DNA from 2 places in the Microbispora rosea genome. Region 2 is predicted to be linked to the other one. Evidence: riboswitches for the same ligand, from Rfam matches in the RefSeq annotation. Region 2 holds a riboswitch; the other holds the start of a gene.
What was found. Region 2 has a riboswitch for S-adenosylmethionine ahead of thrC (threonine synthase). Riboswitches for the same ligand answer to the same signal wherever they lie in the genome.
Positions count from the first base shown of each region.

Region 1: another riboswitch for S-adenosylmethionine. It lies ahead of ACIBK1_RS00900 (aminotransferase class V-fold PLP-dependent enzyme); the one in region 2 lies ahead of thrC (threonine synthase).

Region 1 covers NZ_JBITJO010000001.1:193,168-204,314, forward strand. Annotated here, with positions in the region: gene ACIBK1_RS00885 (SAM-dependent methyltransferase) at 1-367, shown strand, start outside; gene ACIBK1_RS00890 (cytochrome P450) at 357-1,556, opposite strand; gene ACIBK1_RS00895 (pentapeptide repeat-containing protein) at 1,633-2,310, shown strand; SAM riboswitch class IV at 2,371-2,486, shown strand; gene ACIBK1_RS00900 (aminotransferase class V-fold PLP-dependent enzyme) at 2,534-3,817, shown strand; gene ACIBK1_RS00905 (NADH-quinone oxidoreductase subunit D) at 3,993-5,198, shown strand; gene ACIBK1_RS00910 (DUF3180 domain-containing protein) at 5,203-5,652, opposite strand; gene folK (2-amino-4-hydroxy-6-hydroxymethyldihydropteridine diphosphokinase) at 5,671-6,171, opposite strand; gene folB (dihydroneopterin aldolase) at 6,168-6,551, opposite strand; gene ACIBK1_RS00925 (nuclear transport factor 2 family protein) at 6,548-7,015, opposite strand; gene folP (dihydropteroate synthase) at 6,996-7,868, opposite strand; gene folE (GTP cyclohydrolase I FolE) at 7,943-8,539, opposite strand; gene ftsH (ATP-dependent zinc metalloprotease FtsH) at 8,542-10,548, opposite strand; gene hpt (hypoxanthine phosphoribosyltransferase) at 10,816-11,147, opposite strand, start outside.
Region 2 covers NZ_JBITJO010000011.1:224,448-235,594, reverse strand. Annotated here, with positions in the region: gene ACIBK1_RS34505 (hypothetical protein) at 1-344, shown strand, start outside; gene ACIBK1_RS34500 (alpha,alpha-trehalose-phosphate synthase (UDP-forming)) at 410-1,834, opposite strand; gene ACIBK1_RS34495 (RNA polymerase sigma factor) at 1,938-2,489, shown strand; SAM riboswitch class I at 2,587-2,726, shown strand; gene thrC (threonine synthase) at 2,741-4,015, shown strand; gene ACIBK1_RS34485 (MoaD/ThiS family protein) at 4,061-4,336, shown strand; gene ACIBK1_RS34480 (cold-shock protein) at 4,593-4,793, shown strand; gene groL (chaperonin GroEL) at 5,280-6,902, shown strand; gene ACIBK1_RS34470 (GNAT family N-acetyltransferase) at 6,975-7,403, opposite strand; gene ACIBK1_RS34465 (HelD family protein) at 7,400-9,385, opposite strand; gene ACIBK1_RS34460 (hypothetical protein) at 9,523-9,831, shown strand; gene ACIBK1_RS34455 (DNA repair helicase XPB) at 10,384-11,147, opposite strand, start outside.

The DNA of each region.
Region 1 (11,147 bases), on a different contig from region 2:
GGCGGTCGCCGTGGACTACGCCCACCTGGCCGGGCGGCGGCCCCCGCTCGGCACGATCGCCGGATATCGCGACGGCGCGCTGGTCCCGGCCACGCCGGACGGGTCGTGCGACATCACGGCCCACGTCGCGCTGGACGCCTGCGCGGCGGCCGGAGAGCGGGCGGGGGCGCGGGCGTCCACGCTCACCACGCAGCGGGAGGCGCTGCGGGAGCTGGGGGTCACCGGCGCCCGGCCGCCGCTCGCGCAGGCGTCGGCCGATCCCGCCGGATACGTGCGCGCGCTCGGCCGGGCCGCACAGGAGGCCGAACTGATCGACCTGGCCGGTCTCGGCGGCTTCGGCTGGCTCAGTCAGACCGTCAGACGGTGACCTTGAGCGACTCCAGGCCGCGCATGATGTAGCTGGGCTTCCAGGTGGGCTCCTCGGCGAGCTCCAGCTTGGGCGCCAGCCGGAGCAGGGCGGCGAACGACTCGGCCATCTCGACCCGCGCGAGCGGCGCGCCGAGGCAGAAGTGGATGCCGGCGCCGAACGAGATGTGCGGGTTGTCCGCCCGGCCGATGTCGAGACGGTCGGGGTCGGCGAAGACCTCGGGGTCTCGGTTGGCCGAGCCGAACAGCAGCGCGATCTCCAGACCCTTGGGGATCGTCACCCCGCCGACCTCGATGTCCTCCAGCACCCACCGCTCGAACATCTGCGCCGGGGTGTCGTAGCGCAGCACCTCCTCGACCGCCGTCGGCATCAGGCCGGGGTCGGCGCGCAGCCGCTCCAGCTCACCCGGGTTGCGGAACAGCGCCCACCATCCGCTGCCGGTGGCGTTGACCGTGGCCTCGTGACCGGCGTTGAGCAGCAGCACGCAGGTGCCGATCAGCTCGTCCTCGGTCAGCCGGTCGCCGTCGTCCACCACCTGGGCCAGCGCCGAGATCATGTCGTCGCCCGGCCGGTCCCTGCGCGCCCTGGCCAGCTCGCGCAGGTAGCCGGCGAACTCCGTGGCCGCGCGTACGGCCGTGTGCTGGGCCTCCAGCGAGGGGTTCAGCTCGTACATCCCGCAGATGTCGGCCGACCAGGGGCGCAGCAGGTGCCGGTCGGCCTCGGGCACGCCCAGCATCTCGGCGATCACGGTGACCGGCAGCGGCTCGGCCACCTCGGCCAGCAGGTCGCCGCCGCCGCGCTCGACCAGTCCCTCGGTCAGCTCGGTCGCGATCCTCCGCACCCGGGGCCGCAGCGACTCGACCATGCGGGGCGTGAACGCCTTGGACACCAGGCGGCGCAGCCGCGTGTGGACCGGCGGCTCGACGTCGAGCATCCCGGCCCGGATCACCCGCCAGAACGGTTCCTGGAACTCCGGCTCGGGCTCGCGGCCGAACGCCTCGTGCGTCGCCACGTGCAGGTAGGACCGGCCGAGGCGCCGGTCGCGCAGCAGCGCGTTCACATCGGCGTGGCGGGCGATCAGCCACTGCCCTGTCGGCTCGAAGAAGCTGACCGGATCGTTGTCGCGCAGGTCGCGGTAGGCGTCATAGGGGTACGCGATGAACTCGGCATTCCAGGGATCAAACTTCACAATGGACAACAATACGGATAAAAGGCCTGGCCTGGGAGTACGGGCGTACGGGTGCCTCATGCCGTAGGTTGGGGCGATGCCGAAGCGCCGCGAACAGCATCGCAGGGAACCTCGCGAACTCGGCGATCTGCCTTATGCCGATCACCTGGAGCCGTTCGACGGCCGGCTCAGCCAGGGCGGCGACTACGACACGGTCCTGTTCGACGGGCAGGAGTTCGAGGACGCCGACGCCGGAGGCGCCCGGTTCATGGAGTCGGCGTTCACCTCGGTGACGTTCACCGGCGGCCGCTATCGGCGCGCCCGGTTCTCCGACGTGTGGATGAACGGCGTGCGCTGGGTGGGCGGCGACCTCACCGAGTCCGTCTGGGTGGACGCGGAGATCGTCATGAGTGCCCCGGCCGGCACGGCGCTGCCCGGCGCCGAGATGCACCAGGTGTTCTTCCACCGCTGCAAGCTCGACTCGGTCAACCTCCGCGCGGCCGACCTGCGGGAGGTCTCGTTCGTCGAGTGCACGCTGCGCGACGTGGACTTCGCGGGCGCCACGCTGACCGGCGTCGACTTCCCCGGATCCACGCTCGAACGGGTGCGGTTCGACAAGGCGCGCATGTCCCGGGTCGACCTGCGCGGCGCCGTGTCCCTGGGCATCTCCGACGGCTACGACGCGCTGCGCGGCGCGACCGTCAGCGGTGTCCAGCTGATGGAACTCGCTCCGATGTTCGCCCACGTCCTGGGGGTCACGGTCGACGACGGCTGACCTCGCCCGAGCCGCCCGCACTTGCGGCCGGAGGGCGGGGTCGGGTTATAGTGCCGTCCAGGTCATGAGTGCCAGCGTCAAGCCCCGGCTTGCTGGCCGGCAACCCTCGCGCTCGCGGCGGGGTGCCCCGGGTGAGGACCGGGTCCGGCACGAGGTGTGCCGGGCAAGCGCGGGCTCCGCCTTCCGACGCCATGGCCGGGGTCCCCGACCCAGGAGGATTGGCGTGTCCGCACTCACCTTCGTCCAGCAGGCCGTCACCCGCATCTCCGAGCCCGATGTCGCCCCCATGCACCTGCCGGCCGTCGTGGGCGCCGATCTGGAGGTGCCCGTCAGGGGCGGCAGGCTCGTGCCGTACGCGAACCTCGACTACGCGGCGAGCGCGCCCTGTCTGGAGCCGGTGAACGCCGCCGTCGCGGCGGCGCTGCCGGCCTACTCCAGCGTCCACCGGGGCGCGGGCTACGCCTCGCAGCTCACGACGTCCAGGTATGAGCAGGCCAGGCACACCGTGCGGGCCTTCGTCGGCGCCCGGCCCGGCGACGCGCTGGTCTTCGTGCGCAACACGACCGACGCCATGAACCTGCTGGCCCGCAGCCTCCCCGAGGGCACGACCGTCGTCGTGTTCGAGACCGAGCACCACGCCTCGCTGCTGCCCTGGCCCGACGCCGTACGGCTCGCGCCGCCCGCCTTCCCCGGCGAGGCGCTTCGCGCGGCCGACGAGGCGCTGGCCGCGATCGACGGCCCGGCCCTGCTCGTCGTGACCGCGGCCTCCAACGTCACCGGCGAGCTGTGGCCGATCGCCGGGCTGGCCCACATCGCCCACCGGCACGGCGCGCGGATCGCCGTGGACGCCGCCCAGCTCGTCCCCCACCGCGGGCTCAACCTCGCCGCGCTCGACCTCGACTACGTGGCCTTCTCCGGGCACAAGCTCTACGCCCCGTTCGGCGCAGGGGTGCTCGTGGGCCGCCCCGACTGGCTCGCCGACGCCGATCCGTACCTGCGCGGCGGCGGAGCCGTACGGTCCGTGGGCGAGACGGTGGACTGGAGCGACGACCCCGAGACGCGGCACGAAGCGGGCACCCCCAACGTGCTCGGCGCGATCGCGCTCGCCGCCGCCTGCGACGCGCTGACCGCGACGGGCTGGGCCGCGCTTGTGCGGGAGGAGGAGCGGCTGCTCGCCCGCCTGCGTGCCGGGCTCGCCGCGATCCCCGGCGTCCGCGAGCTGTCGCTGTGGGGTCAGGACCACCCGCGCGTCGGCATCGTGTCGTTCACCGTCGAGGGCCGCACCGCCAGGGAGGTCGCCGAGGCGCTGTCGGCCGAGTGGGGCATCGGCGTCAGGGACGGCAAGTTCTGCGCCCATCCGTTCGTCCGCCACCTCCTCGGCGGCGGGGAGGACGGCGGCTGCGCGGACGGCACGGTCAGCGCCGTACGCGCCTCGATCGGCATCGGCACCACCACCGAACACGTCGACCGCCTCATCGACGCCCTACGCGACCTAACCCGGGCGTGATCTTGTAGTTTGTCGCAAGCATGCCCTATGACCTGCGGCGCGATCCTTCGTGATCATGCAATAAATCGCGCCCACACCGTCCGACCAGGGCATCCGCCTTTCGTGAAGTACAAGATCACGGCGGGGGTGAAGGGGAGGGGGCGGAATGGCGGGTGGGCGTGAAACCATGGACGGTATGACGACCGAGCAGGACGGCGTGCCGACCGGACAGGAGGGCGGGCGCACCGAACGCATCGTGGGGCTCGGCGCGGGAGCCGACGCCGTGCAGGCGAGGGAGCTGGCCACCGAGGACATGATCCTCAACATCGGCCCGCAGCATCCTTCCACCCACGGCGTGCTGCGGCTGCGGCTCGTCCTCGACGGCGAGCGCATCACGGCCGCCGAGCCGATCGTCGGCTACATGCACCGCGGGGCGGAGAAGCTGTTCGAGGTGCGCGACTACCGGCAGATCATCGTGCTCGCCAACCGGCACGACTGGCTGTCGGCGTTCGCCAACGAACTGGGCGTCGTGCTCGCGGTCGAGCGCATGCTGGGCATGCAGCCCCCGCCCAGGGCGGTGTGGGCCAGGACGCTGCTCGCCGAGCTCAACCGCGTGCTCAGCCACCTGATGTTCCTCGGCAGCTATCCCCTGGAGCTCGGCGCGATCACGCCGGTCTTCTACGCCTTCCGCGAGCGGGAGACCCTGCAACACGTCATGGAGGAGATCTCCGGCGGCCGCATGCACTACATGTTCAACCGAGTGGGCGGGCTGAAGGAGGAGCTACCCCTGGGCTGGCTCGACCGCGTCACCGCCGCCGTCGCCGCCGTGCGGCGGCGGCTGCCCGACATCGAGGAACTGATCGCCGGCAACGAGATCTTCCTGGCCCGCACTCGCGGCGTCGGCGTGCTCGACCGCGAGACGATCATGCAGTACGGCGTGAGCGGCCCCATCGCGCGGGCCTCGGGCGTCGATTTCGACCTGCGGCGCGACGAGCCCTACCTCGCGTACGGCGAGCTGCCGGTGAAGGTCGTGACCCGGTCGGCCGGGGACTGCCAGGCCCGGTTCCAGGTGCTGCTCGAACAGGTCAAGGTCTCCCTCGACCTCGCCGACGCCTGCGTCGAGCGCCTGCGGCATCTGCCGCCAGGACCGATCAACCAGCGGCTGCCGAAGGTGCTGAAGGCGCCCGAGGGCCACACGTACGCCTGGACCGAGAACCCGCTCGGCCTGAACGGCTACTACCTCGTGTCGCGCGGCGAGAAGACGCCCTGGCGGCTCAAACTGCGCAGCGCCTCCTACAACAACATCCAGGTGCTGCGGGAGATACTGCCGGGCAACCTGGTCGCCGACATGATCGCCATCCTCGGCTCGATGTTCTTCGTGGTGGGAGACATCGACAAGTAGGGAATCAGGCTTCCCCGGACGGCTCGCCGGGCACCCGGCAGCAGTGCTCGAGGAACAGCGCCGCGCAGATCAGGATCACGCAGGCCACGAACGACCCGCCTCCGACGAGCGCGTCCTGGCGGGGCTTGTCCAGGTCGAGCAGTTCGAGCACGTGCACCACGAACCCGGCGAAGATGCCGCCGAACGCCGCTCCGGCGTACGCCGTCGCCTTGGCCAGCGCCGCCAGGCGGGCGACGGCCAGCGGCTCGACGGGCTTGGTGTTCGGGCGGCGCAGAATCCTCGCCCGGGTCAGCCAGCCCGTGTACGCCTCGCCGACGGCCAGCAGCAGCGTGGTGGGAATCGCGGTCCACGGCAGGGTCGGCACCTCGGAGTAGAACTGCAGCAGCAGCCCCCAGGTGAGCAGGCCGAACACGAGCACGAGGCCGACGAGCACGCCGGGATTGCTGGGCTTCACGCGGGGACTCCTCGTCGATCAGGCCGGGGGTTCGAGCACGAGGTCGGGCCGCAGCCGCACCCCGCTCTGGTCCATGTCGGCCAGCAGGGCCGCCACCGACCCGCGTCCGGGCAGCACCGCCGCCGGATCGGCCTGTGCCCACGGGACCAGCACGAACGCCCGCTCGTGCGCCCGGGGGTGCGGGAGCGTGAGCTCGGGGTCGTCCGACATGAGGTTCCCGACCGTGATGAGGTCCACGTCGAGCGTGCGCGGGCCCCACCGCTCCCTGCGCTCGCGGCCGAACGCGTTCTCGACGCTCTGCGCGCGGTCGAGCAGCGTGCGGGGATCGAGCATGCTCTCGGCGACCACGACCGCGTTGAGGTAGGGGCCCTGCTCGGGGCCGCCGACCGGATCGGTCTCGTAGACCGGCGACACCGCCACGAACGTGAGCCCGGGGGCGTCGAACAGCGAGTCGACGGCTCCCTGGAGGTTGTCTATGCGGCGGCCGAGGTTGCTGCCGAGCGCGATCACGACCCTCATGCGCGGCCCCTTCTGATCGTCACCACCACGTCGCCGAACGGCAGCGGGATGGGCGCCGCCGGCTTGTGCACGCTGACCTCCGCCTCCTCGACCAGCTCATGGGCCAGGCAGGCCGCCGCCAGCCGTTCTGCGAGGGTTTCGATGAGGTTGACCGGCTCGCCCTCCACGATGCGGACGAGCTCCGCCGCGAGCGCCCCGTAGTCCACGGTGAGCGTCAGGTCGTCGGCCGCAGCCGCCGGAGCGGTGTCGAACGACAGGGCCACGTCGATCACGAACTCCTGGCCCAGCTCGCGCTCCGCGGGCAGGCAGCCGTGCCTGCCACGGGCCCGCAGACCCGTCAATCGCACGGTGTCACGACCGGTCACCGCCCGCGCCGTCACTGCTCCTGGTCCTCCTCGTCGTCGTCGCTCTGCAGGACCGGTGAGCCGTGGTAGAGCCACAGCCGCCAGCCGGTCCCGGTCCGCACATAGGTGCTGGAGGCGACGACCCGGCCCGCCGCGAAGCCCGGCTCGTCGGTGTCGGCCGCCGTGAGGATGTTCTCCGCACAGGTGACCACGGCGACGTCCCCGATCACGGTCGTCTGCACGTCGGTCAGCACGAACTGGATGTACGGCGTGTTGGCCATGATGAGCGCCCAGGAGCGCAGCACCTCCGACCGCCCGGTCAGCATCGGCCAGCCGGGGTGGACGCACGTGGCCGGACGTCCCGGGACGTCCTCGATCCAGATCTCCGACATCTTGTCGAGGTCGCCGCTCTCGATGGCGTTGTAGAACGCCTGGTTGAGCTCCTCGATGTCCTTCATCGGCGTCCCTGTCGGCATCTCGTCACCGGCCCTCGTCAGCATGTCGTACGGGTGCTGCCCCCCACGCGGCGGCCACACGCACCGCGTCGGCGTTCGCCCGCACCCGGTGCACCCGCACGCACCATGCGCCGGCCCGCGCCGCGAGCGCGGTGACGGCGAGTGTGGCGTCGTCGCTGCCGTCGAACGGCCGGGGCTCGCCGTCCGGTCCCGCCAGCAGTCGGCCGAGGAAGCGTTTCCTCGACGCCCCGATCAGCAACGGGCGGCCGAGGCGGTTAAGCTCGTCGATCCCGGCCAGCAGGGCCCAGTTGTGCGCGGCGTTCTTGGAGAACCCGAGGCCCGGGTCGAGCACGATCTGCTCCTCCCGCACGCCCTCGGCCAGCACGGAGTCGACCCGCTTGCGCAGCTCCTCCGCCACCTCGGTCACGACGTCGCCGTAGATGGCCCGGCTGTCCATGTCGCGGCTGTGCCCGCGCCAGTGCATCACCACGTACGGCACGCCGGTCGCGGCCACCACCCGCGGCATCACCGGATCGGCCAGCCCGCCGCTCACGTCGTTGACGAGCTTCGCCCCCGCCGCGACGGCCGCCTCGGCCACCTCCGCGCGCATGGTGTCGACGCTGACCGTCACGCCCTCCTCGGTGAGCGTGCGGATCACCGGCTCGACGCGGCGCAGCTCCTCGTCGAGGGACACCCGCGCCGCGCCCGGGCGGGTGGACTCGCCGCCCACGTCGACGATGTCGGCGCCCTCGGCCACGAGGTCGAGGCCGTGCCTGATCGCGACGTCGGCGTCGAACCACTGCCCGCCGTCGGAGAAGGAGTCGGGGGTGACGTTGACCACGCCCATGACCAGACAGCGCCCAGACTCGGGCATACCGGGCACACTCGCTGCGGTCATGGGGTCAAGACTAGTGCCCCGAGACCCGGTGCCCGTCAGGCAGGAGCGGCGTCCCAATCGGCCGTCGCCCGCGCTCAGCCGCGCAGGATCAGCGACATGGCCTCGGCCCTGGTCGCCTCGCTGGAACGGAAGTCACCCCGGACGGCCGATGTGATCGTCTTGGCCCCGGGCTTGCGCACGCCGCGCATGGTCATGCACATGTGCTCGGCCTCGATGACCACGATCACACCGCGCGGCTCCAGCACCTGCATCAGGCCGTCGGCGATCTGGGAGGTCATCCGCTCCTGGACCTGCGGCCTGCGGGCGTAGACGTCCACCAGCCTGGCCAGCTTGGACAGGCCGGTGATGCGCCCCTTCTCGTTCGGGGTGTAGCCGATGTGGGCCACCCCGTGGAACGGGAGCAGATGGTGCTCGCAGGTGGACATCACCTCGATGTCCTTGACGAGCACCATCTCGTCGTGGTCCGCGTCGAACATCGTGGTCAGCGCGTCCTCGGGCCGCTGGCCCAAACCGGCGAACTGCTCGGAGAACGCGCGGGCCACGCGGGCCGGGGTGTCCCGGAGCCCGTCGCGATCGGGGTCCTCCCCGATCGCGAACAGGATCTCCCGGACCGCCTTCTCGATCCGGTCGTGGTCGAAGCCGGGAGGCGGCCCCGCCATGGGTTCGGCCATGGTCAGGCCTCGTCCCGCTGCGTCGACTGGTCGTTGACCCACGGAGTGGAGCCGGCGCCGCCGGCGGGCAGCGCGGAGCCGTTGCCGTTCGCGCGCTCCTTCGGCGTGATGACCGGAGGACGGTCGGACGGCAGACGCTTGCCGTAGCCGGCGTAGGAGGGACGCTTCTCCTTCGGCACGACGGGCGAGAAGATCTCGAGGACCTGCTCCCGGGAGAGCGTCTCCTTCTCCATCAGTTCGAGCACGAGGTTGTCGAGCACGTCGCGGTACTGGACGAGGATTTCCCACGCCTGGTCGTGCGCGCTCTCGATGTAGCGGCGGACCTCCTCGTCGATCGCCGAGGCGATCTGCTCGGAGTAGTCGCGCTCGTGGCCCATCTCACGGCCGAGGAAGACCTCGCCGTTGCCGCTGCCGAACTTGCGGGCGCCGAGCCGCTCGCTCATGCCGTATTCGGTGACCATGCGGCGGGCGATCGAGGTCGCCTTCTCGATGTCGTTGGACGCGCCGGTGGTGGGCTCGTGGAAGACGAGCTCCTCCGCGGTGCGGCCGCCGAGCAGCATGGCGAGCTGGTCGAGCATCTCCGACCGGGTCGCGAGGAACTTGTCCTCCATCGGCAGCGTCATCGTGTAACCGAGGGCGCGGCCGCGGGACAGGATCGTGATCTTGTGGACCGGGTCGGAGTTGGGCAGCGCGTGGGCCACCAGGGCGTGGCCGCCCTCGTGGTAGGCGATGATCTTCTTCTCCTGGTCCGACATGACCCGGGACTTGCGCTCGGGACCGGCCATCACGCGGTCGATCGACTCTTCGAGAGTGTTCATCGTGATGAGCTTCTGGTCCTGCCGGGCGGTCAGCAGGGCCGCCTCGTTGATCACGTTCGCGAGGTCGGCGCCGGTGAAGCCGGGCGTCCTGCGGGCGATCACGTCGAGGTCGACGTCCTGCGCGAACGGCTTGCCGCGGCCGTGGACGCGCAGGATGCCCTTGCGGCCCTCCAGGTCGGGCCGGTCGATGACGACCTGCCGGTCGAAGCGGCCGGGGCGCAGCAGCGCGGGGTCGAGGATGTCGGGGCGGTTGGTCGCGGCGATGAGGATCACGCCGCCCTTGACGTCGAAGCCGTCCATCTCGACGAGGAGCTGGTTCAGGGTCTGCTCGCGCTCGTCGTGGCCGCCGCCGAGGCCCGCGCCGCGGTGCCGGCCGACGGCGTCGATCTCGTCGATGAAGATGATCGCCGGGGCGTTCGCCTTGGCCTGCTCGAACAGGTCGCGGACGCGGGAGGCGCCGACGCCGACGAACATCTCGACGAAGTCGGAACCGGAGATCGAGTAGAACGGCACGCCCGCCTCACCCGCGACGGCTCGGGCGAGCAGGGTCTTGCCGGTGCCGGGCGGGCCGTACAGCAGCACACCCTTGGGGATCTTCGCGCCGATGGCCTGGAACTTCGCCGGCGCCTGGAGGAACTCCTTGATCTCCTGGAGCTCCTCGATGGCCTCATCGGCCCCCGCGACGTCGGCGAAGGTCGTCTTCGGGGTGTCCTTGGTGATGAGCTTCGCCCGCGACTTGCCGAAGTTCATGACCCGGGAGCCGCCGCCCTGCATCTGGTTCATGATGAACAGGAAGATCAGGACGATGATGATGATCGGCAGGAAGCTGACCAGCAGGCTGACGAGGAAGTTCTCCTTCGCCACATCGACCGTCCAGCCCTGGGTGGGCTTGGCCTGCTCGAGCGCCTGCGTGAGCTGGACGCCCTGACCCTCGACCCACAGGGCCTGGATGCGGTCGGTCGTCTTGCCTCCGACCTCGACGGGCCGGTTAAGTGTCAGCTCGACGCGCTGGTCCTTGTCGACCACGGTCGCGCTCTTGACATTGCCCTGCTGAATCTGCTGGACGACCGTCGAGGTGTCGGCGGTGGTGTAGTTGCCGCCGCCGCCGAACATCGTGGTGACGAGCAGGAGAAGCAATACGATGCCCAGGATCCACAGCAGTGGGCCACGTGTAAATCGCTTGAGATCCATCCGTTGCGGAACCCCGGCGGGCCCGTCCCTTCCTGACCAAGGCCTGCCCCGGGAAACCCCGGGGTCGCGGCATCCCTTACCGCTCCTTCTGGCTACCGCGGGACGGCCGACCGGCCTCCCACGGATATCCGAAGGTACACCCGGCAGCCGCGTCGGGTAACTGCCCGAGCGGCTCCGGCTTTGCCTTTCCAACGTACGTCAGCCAACCCCGTGTTCCCCGTCCCGGCGCCCAATAACGCCTGATTCGAGGGTCACTTCGCTAAGGGCTTACTCCCCTCCGTACACATGAGGCGCAAGAGTCCCGATGAAGGGCAGGTTGCGATACCGCTCCGCGTAATCGAGCCCGTACCCGATGACGAACTCGTTGGGGATGTCAAAACCGACGTAACGGACGTCCAACTCGACCTTCACCGCGTCCGGCTTGCGCAGCAGCGTGCAGATCTCCACGGACGCCGGGTTGCGCGACTTCAGGTTGTTCATTAGCCACGAGAGGGTCAAGCCGGAATCGATGATGTCCTCGACCACGAGCACATGCTTGCCGGCGATGTCGGTGTCGAGATCCTTCAGCACCCGCACCACGCCGGACGACACGGTCCCCG
Region 2 (11,147 bases):
TCTGGGTGCTGGGCCCGAAGGCGCTCAAGATCGGGCTCCGCACGTTCCAGGCGTACAAGCCGAAGTACGGCTACGACCCCGCGACCGACGTCAGCATCTGTCCCAGGAGCTACAAGCTGTACAAGGGCGAGTGGAAGGTCGCGGACAAGGGGCTGCGGCAGGTCGGGCCGGGCCACAAGGCGGACTACCACAAGTGGGCGGCGACCTGCGTCGACAAGAAGTGGCGGGTGAAGCTGCACTACAACCAGCGCGAGTGGTATCTGCCCACGTCGAAGATCCTGGTCCTGGACCAGTGGGACCACCCGCAGCTGAGCACGATCCTCAAGAACGCGACCTGGCACTGACCGTGCTCTCGCCCGGTGCGCCGGTAGACGCGGTGCGCCGGGAGGACGGGTGGTGACGGCCGGAGTCAGTGCAGCGCGGCGAGCTGGTCGTCGAACCAGCGCTGGGGCGGCAGTGCGGTGGCGGCCTCCCGCAGCCGCAGGCCGCGGCTGAGCCGCTCCTGCTCCGGCAGCGTCAGCGCCTCGTGCAGCGCCGCCGCGGTGCCGGACACGTCGTAGGGGTTGACGAGCAGGGCGTCGGCCCCCAGTTCGGCCGCCGCGCCCGCCTCGCGCGACAGCACCAGCGCGCACCGGGGCGACAGGATCGGGCCCTCCTTGGCCACCAGGTTCATGCCGTCCCTGATCGGGTTGACGAGCAGGACGTCGGCCAGCCGGTAGGCGGCCAGCGAGCGCGGGTAGTCGTCGTTCACGTTGAGGATCAGCGGGTCCCAGTCCTCGGTCGCGTACTCGTCCTCGATCTCCTTGGCGCAGCGCTGCACGGCCGCCGTGTACTCGCGATACTCCGGCAGGTCGTGGCGGGAGGGATAGGCGAACGCGAGGTGGACGACCCGGCCGTGCCACTCGGGATGGGCGGACAGGAACTCCTGGTAGGCCCGCAGGCCGCGCACGATGTTCTTGGACAGCTCGGTGCGGTCGATGCGCACGATCAGCTTGCGGTCGCCCACGAGGTCCCTGATCACGGTCATGTGCGACTCGACGTCCTGCTCGGCCGCCCGAACCCGCAGCGCCTCGCCGTTCACGCCGAGCGGGTGCACGCCGATCCTGGTGGTCCGCCCGTCGTACGTCACCGTGCGGGCGGCGTGGTCCACGCAGGCGCCGAGCAGGGTTTCGCAGCAGTCCATGAAGGCGCGGGCCCAGCGCGCGGTGAGGAATCCCGCGTGGTCGGCGCCGAGGATGCCGGTCAGCACCTCCGCCACGACGTCCTCCGGCAGCAGCGCGAAGTATTCCGGCGGCGCCCAGGGCGTGTGCGAGAAGTGGGCGATGCGCAGGTCCGGCCGCTCGACCCGGAGCATCGCCGGGGCCAGCGTCAGGTGGTAGTCCTGCACCATGACGCGCGCCCGGTGGGCCGCCTCCTCGGCCAGGGCCAGCGCGAAGGCGCCGTTGTACGTGCGGTACGACTCCCACTCGCGGCGGAAGCGCGTGCCGAACTCGGGGGAGAAGGGCGTGTTGTAGAGCAGGTGGTTGACGAACCAGAGGGTCGAGTTGGCCACGGCGTTGTAGGCCCGGTGGAAGACCGCGGGCGGAATGTCCAGCATGCGGATCGGCCCGGTCTCGAAGGCCCGGTCGAGCCGCCCGCCGGGGGTCTGGCGCACCGCGCCCCGGTCGCCGTCCGACAGCGCCGCGCAGACCCACAGGACGTCGGTGTCCCTGACCACCTCGGACAGACCGGAGACGAGCCCGCCCCCGCCTCTGCGCATGGTCAGGCCGCCGTCGTCCGACAGCGTGAAGGACACGGGGCCCCGGTTGGACGCGATCAGGACGGAGCTGCTCATCTTCGGGTTCCCTCGATCAGAGCGGGCGCGCATGCCGGAAGATTAATAAAAGCCGACCTCCGTCAATAGGATGTCAAGCGATCGCGGGAGGGCTGGATACGGCATGGCACTGGACGACACGACCGAGGAACTGGCCCGATCGGCTGCCCGGGGGGACCACCGCGCGCTCGGTGAGCTGCTGCGGCGCATCGAGCCCGACGTGCTGCGGCACTGCGAGCGGCTTCTACCGTATCGGCAGGACGCCGAGGAGGCCGCGCAGGACACGCTGCTCGCCGTGGCGCGCAACATCGCGAGGTTCGAGGGGCGGGCCAAGTTCAGCACCTGGCTGCACATCGTGACCGTGAACTGCGCCAGGACCACCTACCGCTCGCTCAAGCGGCGCTCGTCGGAGCAGGTGGAGGAGCTGCCCGAGCAGCGGCCGGATCCCCAGCGGGTGAGCGTAATCGCGGGGTCGCGGCTCGACCTGCTCGACGCGATGGAGGCGCTGGAGGCCGAGCGGCCCGACCTCGCCCAGGCGCTCGTGCTGCGCGACATCTGCCAGCTCGACTACGCGGAGGTCGCCGACCAGCTGAAAATCCCCCTCGGGACGGTCAAGTCCCGCATCCACCAAGCCCGCAAGTACGTGCAGAGCGCCCTCGGCGAGGCGTACGGCTGATACAAATCGTCTCGCGATGTGAGACGTAAGAACGGACACCGGGGACGCCGGGGTACAGTGCTAGGGACCTTTCCTCTGAAGGTCCTACAACTGAACATGCTCATCCAGAGGGGTGGAGGGACCGGCCCTGCGAAGCCCCGGCAACCTCCCCGGTGTCGAACTCGTGCCCACGAGGCCCGGCCGGGACAGGTGCCAATTCCGGCTCGCGGCCAGGGTGGTCGCGAGCGAAGATGAGGGAAAGGCCTCGCTTCATGGCGCACACCAGCACTGCCGCTAACACTGCCGCGAACACCGTCGAGTTCGGCCCCGCAACCGGTCTTTCGTGTCGCGAATGCGGCGCTCTTTATGAGCTCGGCCCGATTTTCGCCTGTACGGAGTGTTTCGGCCCCCTTGAGGTGGCGTACGACTTCGGCGAGGTTCGCCGGGAGGACATCGAGTCCGGCCCCGCGAACATCTGGCGCTACCGCTCCCTGCTCCCCGTTCCCGCCGGCGTGGCGGCCAAGCCCAACCTCCAGCCCGGCTGGACCAAGCTCGTGAAGGCCGACAGGCTGGCGGCCGAGCTGGGCCTTCGGTCGCTCCACGTCAAGGACGACTCCGGCAACCCGACCCACTCCTTCAAGGACCGGGTCGTCGCGATCGCGCTGGAGGCCGCGCGCACCTTCGGCTTCCACACGCTGTCGTGCTCCTCCACCGGCAACCTCGCCGGCGCGGTGGGCGCGGCCGCCGCCAGGGCCGGGCTGGACTCCTGCGTGTTCATTCCCGCCGACCTGGAGCCGGCCAAGGTCACCATGGCCGCGGTGTACGGCGGCCGCCTGGTCGCCATCGAAGGCACCTACGACGAGGTCAACCGCTTCTGCTCCGAGCTCATCGGCGACGAGCTCGGCGAGAAGTGGGGCTTCGTCAACGTCAACCTCCGGCCCTTCTACGCCGAGGGCTCCAAGACGCTGGCATACGAGATCGCCGAGCAGCTCGGCTGGCGGCTGCCCGACCAGATCGTCATCCCGGTGGCCTCCGGCTCGCAGCTCACGAAGATCGACAAGGGCTTCCGCGAGCTGGTCAAGCTGGGGCTGGTCGAGGATCGGCCCTACCGGATCTTCGGGGCGCAGGCCGAGGGCTGCTCGCCGGTATCCCAGGCGTTCAAGGCCGGGCAGGACGTGGTGCAGCCGGTGCGGCCCGACACCATCGCCAAGTCCCTCGCCATCGGCAACCCGGCGGACGGGCCGTACGTGCTCGACATCGCGCGGCGGACGGGCGGCGCCGTGGAGGACGTGAACGACCGGGAAGTGGTCGACGCGATCCGCCTGCTGGCCAGGACCGAGGGCGTCTTCGCGGAGACCGCGGGCGGCGTCACGGTCGGCGTGCTGCGCAAGCTGGTGCGCGAGGGCCGCCTCGACCCCGACGCCGAGACCGTGGTGCTGAACACCGGCGACGGGCTCAAGACGCTCGACGCGGTGGCCGAGCACGCCCGTCCCGCCGCCGTCATCCGTCCCTCTCTCGACGCGTTCCGTGCGGCATTCGCCAACTGAAAGCGTTTCAAAAAGCCCATCGGCAGTAACGAAAGCGAGCGAACAATGAGCGTTTCCGTGCGGATTCCGACGATTCTCCGGACGTACACCAACGGAGCCGCGGAGGTGAGCGGGGAGGGAGGAACGCTCCGCGAGGTCCTGCAGAAGCTCGACGCGGACTACCCCGGCATCGGCGGGCGCATCCTGGACGAGACGGGTAAGATCCGGCGTTTTGTCAACGTCTACGTCGGAGAAGAGGATGTCCGATTCGCCGACGGTCTGGACACCGCCACGCCGGACGGGGTGCAGATTTCGGTCATCCCCGCCGTCGCCGGAGGCTGAGCCGCCGCACCGGAGCCGAGCATCTGACATGCGCTTCTATCGGTGAAGAAGTCATACGAAGCCGTGGCAAATGGTGTAGCTCTCAACTATTCAACAGCAAAGTGAATATTCTTCGGTCCCGCTTTGAGCGAACGCCAAGTAGTAGTTTGCGGATTGACTCTGTTGTCCTACGGCTTGACACGGGTATGGTCGATGACGATCGACAAAACCGGGGGCTTCTTGGGTGTGGTCCCCAGCCCAGCAAGAGGAGTCGGAAGTGGCGCAGGGCACCGTCAAATGGTTTAACGCGGACAAGGGCTACGGCTTCATCGCGGTAGACGGTGGTAAGGACGTGTTCGTCCATTACTCGGCAATCATGATGGACGGCTACAAGGCCCTCGAGCAGGGTCAGCGGGTTGAGTTCGACATCACGCAGGGTCAGAAGGGCCCGCAGGCGGAAGCCGTACGGGCCGTCTGATCCCGTCATCGACCTTGGAAGGCCCGGCGCGCGGGACTCGCGCACCGGGCCTTCCGCTTGCCGGTCCCACCCGCCTCGCTCCGCACGGCCACTCCGGGCGCCTGCGGGCCACTGCGGGCCTTTCAAGGCCCTTCCGCGGCCCTTCCACGGCCCTTTTGCGGCCACTCGGGCGGGTATGGGCCGCTGGGTCCGGAGCGGGGCCGCACTCCTCGCGGCTCCCGCTCGGCTCTCGCTCGGCTCCTCGGTCCTGACCGGCGGCGCGTCGCTCCGGAGGGTCGCTCTGGACATACCGTCCAAGCTGGTCAGCACGGCTTCCGCTTGCACTCTCAGGGGTAGAGTGCTAAATACTTGTTTGGCACTCTGAGGTCGAGAGTGACAACAACCGGGATCGGGGCGATGGGGCCCGCGCAGGGATAGCGGGTCCAAGCCGTCGCGGGCGTCGGCTCGGTCCGTTGAAGACACCCTGCTACTGGGAGGTCTAGCCTAATGGCAGCCAAGATGATCGCGTTTGACGAGGACGCCCGGCGCGGTCTCGAGCGCGGTATGAACCAGCTCGCCGACGCCGTGAAGGTGACCCTCGGCCCCAAGGGCCGCAACGTCGTGCTGGAGAAGAAGTGGGGCGCCCCCACGATCACCAACGACGGTGTCTCCATCGCCAAGGAGATCGAGCTCGAGGACCCGTGGGAGAAGATCGGCGCCGAGCTGGTCAAGGAAGTCGCGAAGAAGACCGACGACGTCGCCGGTGACGGCACGACGACGGCCACCGTGCTCGCTCAGGCGCTGGTCCGCGAGGGTCTGCGCAACGTGGCCGCCGGCGCCAACCCGATGGCGCTGAAGAAGGGCATCGAGGCCGCCGTCGAGCGCGTCAGCGAGGAGCTGTCGAAGCTCGCCAAGGACGTGGAGACGAAGGAGCAGATCGCCTCCACCGCCTCCATCTCCGCCGCCGACACCGAGATCGGCGCCCTCATCGCCGAGGCGATGGACAAGGTGGGCAAGGAAGGCGTCATCACCGTCGAGGAGAGCAACACCTTCGGCCTGGAGCTGGAGCTCACCGAGGGCATGCGCTTCGACAAGGGTTACGTGTCCGGCTACTTCGTGACCGATCCCGAGCGCATGGAGGCGGTCTTCGAGGACCCGTACATCCTGATCGTCAACTCCAAGGTCTCGGCGAACAAGGACCTGCTGCCGCTGCTCGACAAGGTCGTGCAGTCCGGCAAGCCGCTGGTCATCATCGCCGAGGACGTCGAGGGCGAGGCCCTGGCCACCCTGGTCGTCAACAAGATCCGCGGCCTGTTCAAGTCCGTGGCCGTCAAGGCTCCGGGCTTCGGCGACCGCCGCAAGGCCATGCTGGGCGACATCGCCATCCTCACCGGTGGCCAGGTCATCTCCGAGGAGGTCGGTCTCAAGCTCGAGAACGCCACCCTCGACCTGCTCGGCCGCGCCCGCAAGGTCGTCATCACCAAGGACGAGACCACGATCGTCGACGGCGCCGGTGACGCCGAGCAGATCTCCGGCCGGGTCAACGAGATCCGCGCCGAGATCGAGCGCACCGACTCCGACTACGACCGCGAGAAGCTCCAGGAGCGCCTCGCCAAGCTGGCCGGCGGCGTCGCCGTCATCAAGGCCGGCGCGGCCACCGAGGTCGAGCTCAAGGAGCGCAAGCACCGCATCGAGGACGCCGTCCGCAACGCGAAGGCCGCGGTCGAGGAGGGCATCGTCCCCGGCGGTGGCGTGGCTCTGCTGCAGGCCGGCGCCAACGCGTTCGACAAGCTCGAGGTCAACGGCGACGAGGCCACCGGTGCCGCGATCGTCCGCAAGGCCCTTGAGGAGCCGCTGAAGCAGATCGCCGTCAACGCCGGCCTCGAGGGCGGCGTCGTGGTGGAGAAGGTCCGCAACCTCCCGGCTGGTGAGGGCCTCAACGCCGCGACCGGCGAGTACGTCAACATGTTCGAGTCCGGCATCATCGACCCGGCCAAGGTCACCCGCTCGGCGCTGCAGAACGCGGCGTCCATCGCGGCGCTGTTCCTGACCACCGAGGCCGTCATCGCCGAGAAGCCCGAGAAGGAGAAGGCCCCCGCCATGCCCGGCGGCGGCGACATGGACTTCTGATCCATCTGCCTGCTTCGTCTCAACGGAAGGGCGGTTCCCCCTCGGGGGAACCGCCCTTTCCCGTGGTGCGCCTCAGGTGAGGCGCCTGACCCAGCGGGCGCAGTCGGTCTGCATCGTGTATCCCGCCGCCGTCCAGGCGTGGTGCGCCAGGGCGTTGTCGTGCAGGACCATCGCGTCGGCACGGAACGCGCCGAACTCCCTGAACCGCTCCTCGGCGGCCCCGATCAGCCGTGATCCGATGCCCATCCGCCGGTGGGCGGGATCAACGGCGAGCCGGTAGAGGTGGGCGCGCCAGCCGTCCCATGCGGCGATGAGCGTGCCGACCATGCGGCCGTCGATCTCGGCGATGAGCAGCGCCTCGGGGTCGCGCTCGATCAGGGCCACGACCTTGCCGGCGTCGTCGTGCCTGTCGGTGTTCTCCGCGGCCTCCAGCCAGAACCGCAGGAGGGCCGGGACGTCGTCGAGCGCTCCGTGGCGGACGCTTACGCCGGTCGAAGTCATCGCAGCTCCTCGGGAAGATCGCGGCCGTGCAGGACGGTCAGTGACGTTACCGCCCGGGTGAGGACCACGTAGAGGCGGGCGAGGCCGCGCTCCTCCGCCTCCACGATCGCGGCGGGCTCGGCGACGATCACGTGGTCGTACTCCAGGCCCTTGGCGAGCGTCGCGGGGACCAGCAGCACCCGGTCGTCGCCCGTCGAGTCCGGGCCGAGCACCGTGTGCGGCACCGCGGTGGCCTCCAGGGCCGCTGAGAGCGCGGGAAGGGCGGAGTCGGCGGCGATGACACCGACGGAGCCCTCCTGCGCGAGGGCCTGCCGTACGGCCTCGGAGAGGGCCGCGGCGACGTCGGTCTCGCGGCGTACGGACAGGGAGCCGGCACCGGGACGCAGCGAGCGCGGCGGGGCGAGCTCGGGGGCGACGGAGGGCAGCAGCCGTGCGGCGAAGTCGAGGACCTCGCGAGGCACACGGAAGCCGAGCGTGAGCTCGGTGACCTCGCCGGACGGCTGGCCGAGGTGGTCGAGCACGGTCTTCCACGAACGCGCCGACCAGGGTGTCGTGCCCTGGGCGAGGTCGCCGAGCACGGTCGCCGAGCCGTTGCGGCAGCGGCGTCCGAGCGCCCGCAACTGCATCGCCGACAGGTCCTGCGCCTCGTCCACCACGAGGTGTCCCCGCGAAGGGGTCCGCTCGATCAGGTCGCCGAGTTCGTCCAGCAGCGCCGCGTCGGCGGCCGTCCACTTGGCCGACCGGTGTGACTTGTACGGCTTGCGCCACACGAGGAGCTGTTGCTCCTCCGGCGAGAGGTCCGACCGGGCCGCCTTGGCCAGGAACTCGGGGTCCGACAGCAGCCGGAACAGCACCTGCTCGGGGGTGAGCTTCGGCCAGACGGCGTCCAGCACGGCCTTGACCGGCTTCGACCGGGCCACCGCGTCCTGGACCCGGTCGTCGGGCGACTCGCCGCGCCGTTCCATCTGGACGAGCACGGCGTGGGCGAGCCGCTGGGCCAGGGTGGCGCGGCCCGGGCCGTACCGCGTCGTCCCGCGCAGCGAGGCGACGATCTCACGGACCTCGTGATCGGGCACCCGATAGCGGTTGATGCCCTTGGTGAACAGCACCCCTTCGACCGGCTTGGTCACATGCAGCCACAGCGCCCGCCTGACGACCTCGGCCATGCGGGCGTCGCCCTTCACGGCCGCCACCGCGGGGTCCTCGGGATGGGCGTGGTCGCCCAGGACACCGGCCACCGTCGTCTGGTCGACCTTCACCTCGCCGAGCGCCGGCAGCACCGAGGAGATGTAGGAGAGGAAGGCCCGGTTGGGCCCGACGATCGTCACGCCCGAGCGCGACAGCTTCTCCCGGTGGGTGAACAGCAGGTAGGCCGCGCGGTGCAGGCCCACGGCCGTCTTGCCCGTGCCCGGCGCGCCCTGTACGCAGACGGTCACGCCGAGGTCGGCGCGGACGATCTCGTCCTGGTCGGGCTGGATGGTCGCCACGATGTCCCGCATCGGGCCGGTGCGGGGCCGCTCGATCTCCTCGGTCAGCAGCCTGCTCTGCCCGAGCGCCCTGCCGTCGAGTGGTTCGTCCTCGTACGCGGTGAGATCGCCGCCCTGGTAGCCGAACCTGCGGCGCAGCGCCACCCCCATGGGGTCGGCGGGGCTGGCCTGGTAGAAGGCACGCGAGATCGGGGCGCGCCAGTCGATCACGAGGGGCCGGCTGCTCTCGTCGTGGACGTGCCTGCGGCCGACGTAGACCGTGCTCGGCAGGTCGTCGTCGGCCGCACGGTCCAGGCGGCCGAAGAACAGCGGCGCGTCGGGGTGGTCGGCCAGTGCGGCCACCCGCTGGTCGAGCAGGCCCTGCAGAACCTGCTGCGACACCCAGTCGCCGGCGGCGTCCGCCGACAGCGACTGCGCGTGCTCGCGCATCGCTCGCAGTGCGGCGCGGGAGGCCGCGAGATGGGCGCGCTCGGCTTCGAGCACATTTCCGGGCATGCGGAAGCTCCTCCGGGCATGACGGGGACAGGACTGGTGGAAGCGGGAAACACAAGAGCTTAGCGATGGGCGGCGCGATGCCGAAACGGTATTTCTCTCGCGTGTCGCCGTTTCTCGAGGCGGGTATCTGTACCCGGGTGACGCGCACCGTGGTTCCTCCGGCGATCCCGGCGGCGGCCAGCCTGTTGCTGGCCGCGCTGTGGGGGTTCGCGGTCTTCGGCGACTGGAGCACCCAGGCCTTCTGCACGACGAGCCTGGGACCGCCGCCGGGCTGTGCGGACCGGATCGCCTCGGTGGTCGCGCTGTCCGTGATGGTCGGGGTGGTCGCGGTGTGTGCCACCGGGGTCGCCTGGTTCGCCCGGCGCGAGTCCCTGTACGGCGTCGCCGTGGCGGCCTGGGTCGTCGCGCTGGGGGTGCTGTTCGTCGGCGGCCTGACCGCCCAGTGACCGCGCCTCCCATGATCGGCACGGAAAGCTTTCCGGCGGAGACGGTGGAGCGCTCCATCGGTGGTCCGGCGGGCGAACGACATGCAGTAGTGGGGTGATTTGTCCTGATATGCCGCGTTGGGTGAGCCGCGAACGGCTCGCCGGCGGGCGGGGCAATGGACAGCGAGAAACCAGAAGTAAGACGAAAAATGGGTATATTGCGTGATTCGCCTTGTCTGCTGGGTATTGCCGCCATCACGACTGCATCATGTGAAGGTAAAGGCGCGAGGGGGTGATGTGGTGACACGGCCCAAGGGCATCTCCTGGACCTAGTGGTGCGCTGTCCGCGCACGTTCACCGGGCTCGGGGAGCGGAGCGGGCTTCGCGAGGACCGGAACGAGCCCGCCACCGGCTCGCCGGTCATGCGCTCGACCTGGTCGCGCCGCGCCCGCCCCGCCACGGTGGCCCGTCTCCCCGTCGTCGATCAGCCCGCGCGCGCTGAGCCGGTCGCGCGCGGCGGCCATACCTCGTCGTTCGGGCCGGGTCTGCGACGTTCTCCCGCCGAAGCCGCGGTCAGCGCGCCGGGTCCTCCTCGCCCACGTCGTCGGCGTCGATGATGTGGTAGGCGTATCCCTGCTCGGCCAGGAACCGCTGCCGGTGCGCCGCGAACTCCTGGTCGACCGTGTCGCGGCTGACCACCGAGTAGAACCGCGCGCCGCCGCCGTCCGCCTTGGGGCGCAGCACCCGGCCGAGCCGCTGGGCCTCCTCCTGACGCGAGCCGAACGTGCCGGAGACCTGGATCGCCACGGCCGCCTCGGGCAGGTCGATGGAGAAGTTGGCGACCTTCGAGACCACCAGCACCCGGATCTCCTTGTCGCGGAACGCCTGGAACAGGCGCTCGCGTTCCTTGACCTTGGTCTCGCCCTTGATGACCGGCGCGTTCAGATGCTCGCCCAGCTCGTCGAGCTGGTCGATGTACTGCCCGATGACCAGCACCTGCTCGTTCGCGTGCCGCCGCACCAGCGCCTCGGTCACCCGTGTCTTGGCGGGCGTGGTCGAGCAGAACCGGTAGCGCTCGTCGCTCTCGGCCATGGCGTAGGCCAGCCGCTCGTCGTCGCCGAGCGTCACCCGCACCTCGACGCACTCGGCGGGGGCGATGTAGCCCTGGTTCTCCATCTCCTTCCAGGGCGTGTCGTAGCGCTTCGGCCCGATGAGCGAGAAGACGTCGCCCTCCCGGCCGTCCTCGCGTACGAGCGTGGCGGTGAGGCCGATGCGCCGGCGGGCCTGGAGGTCGGCGGTCATCCGGAAGATCGGCGCGGGCAGCAGGTGGACCTCGT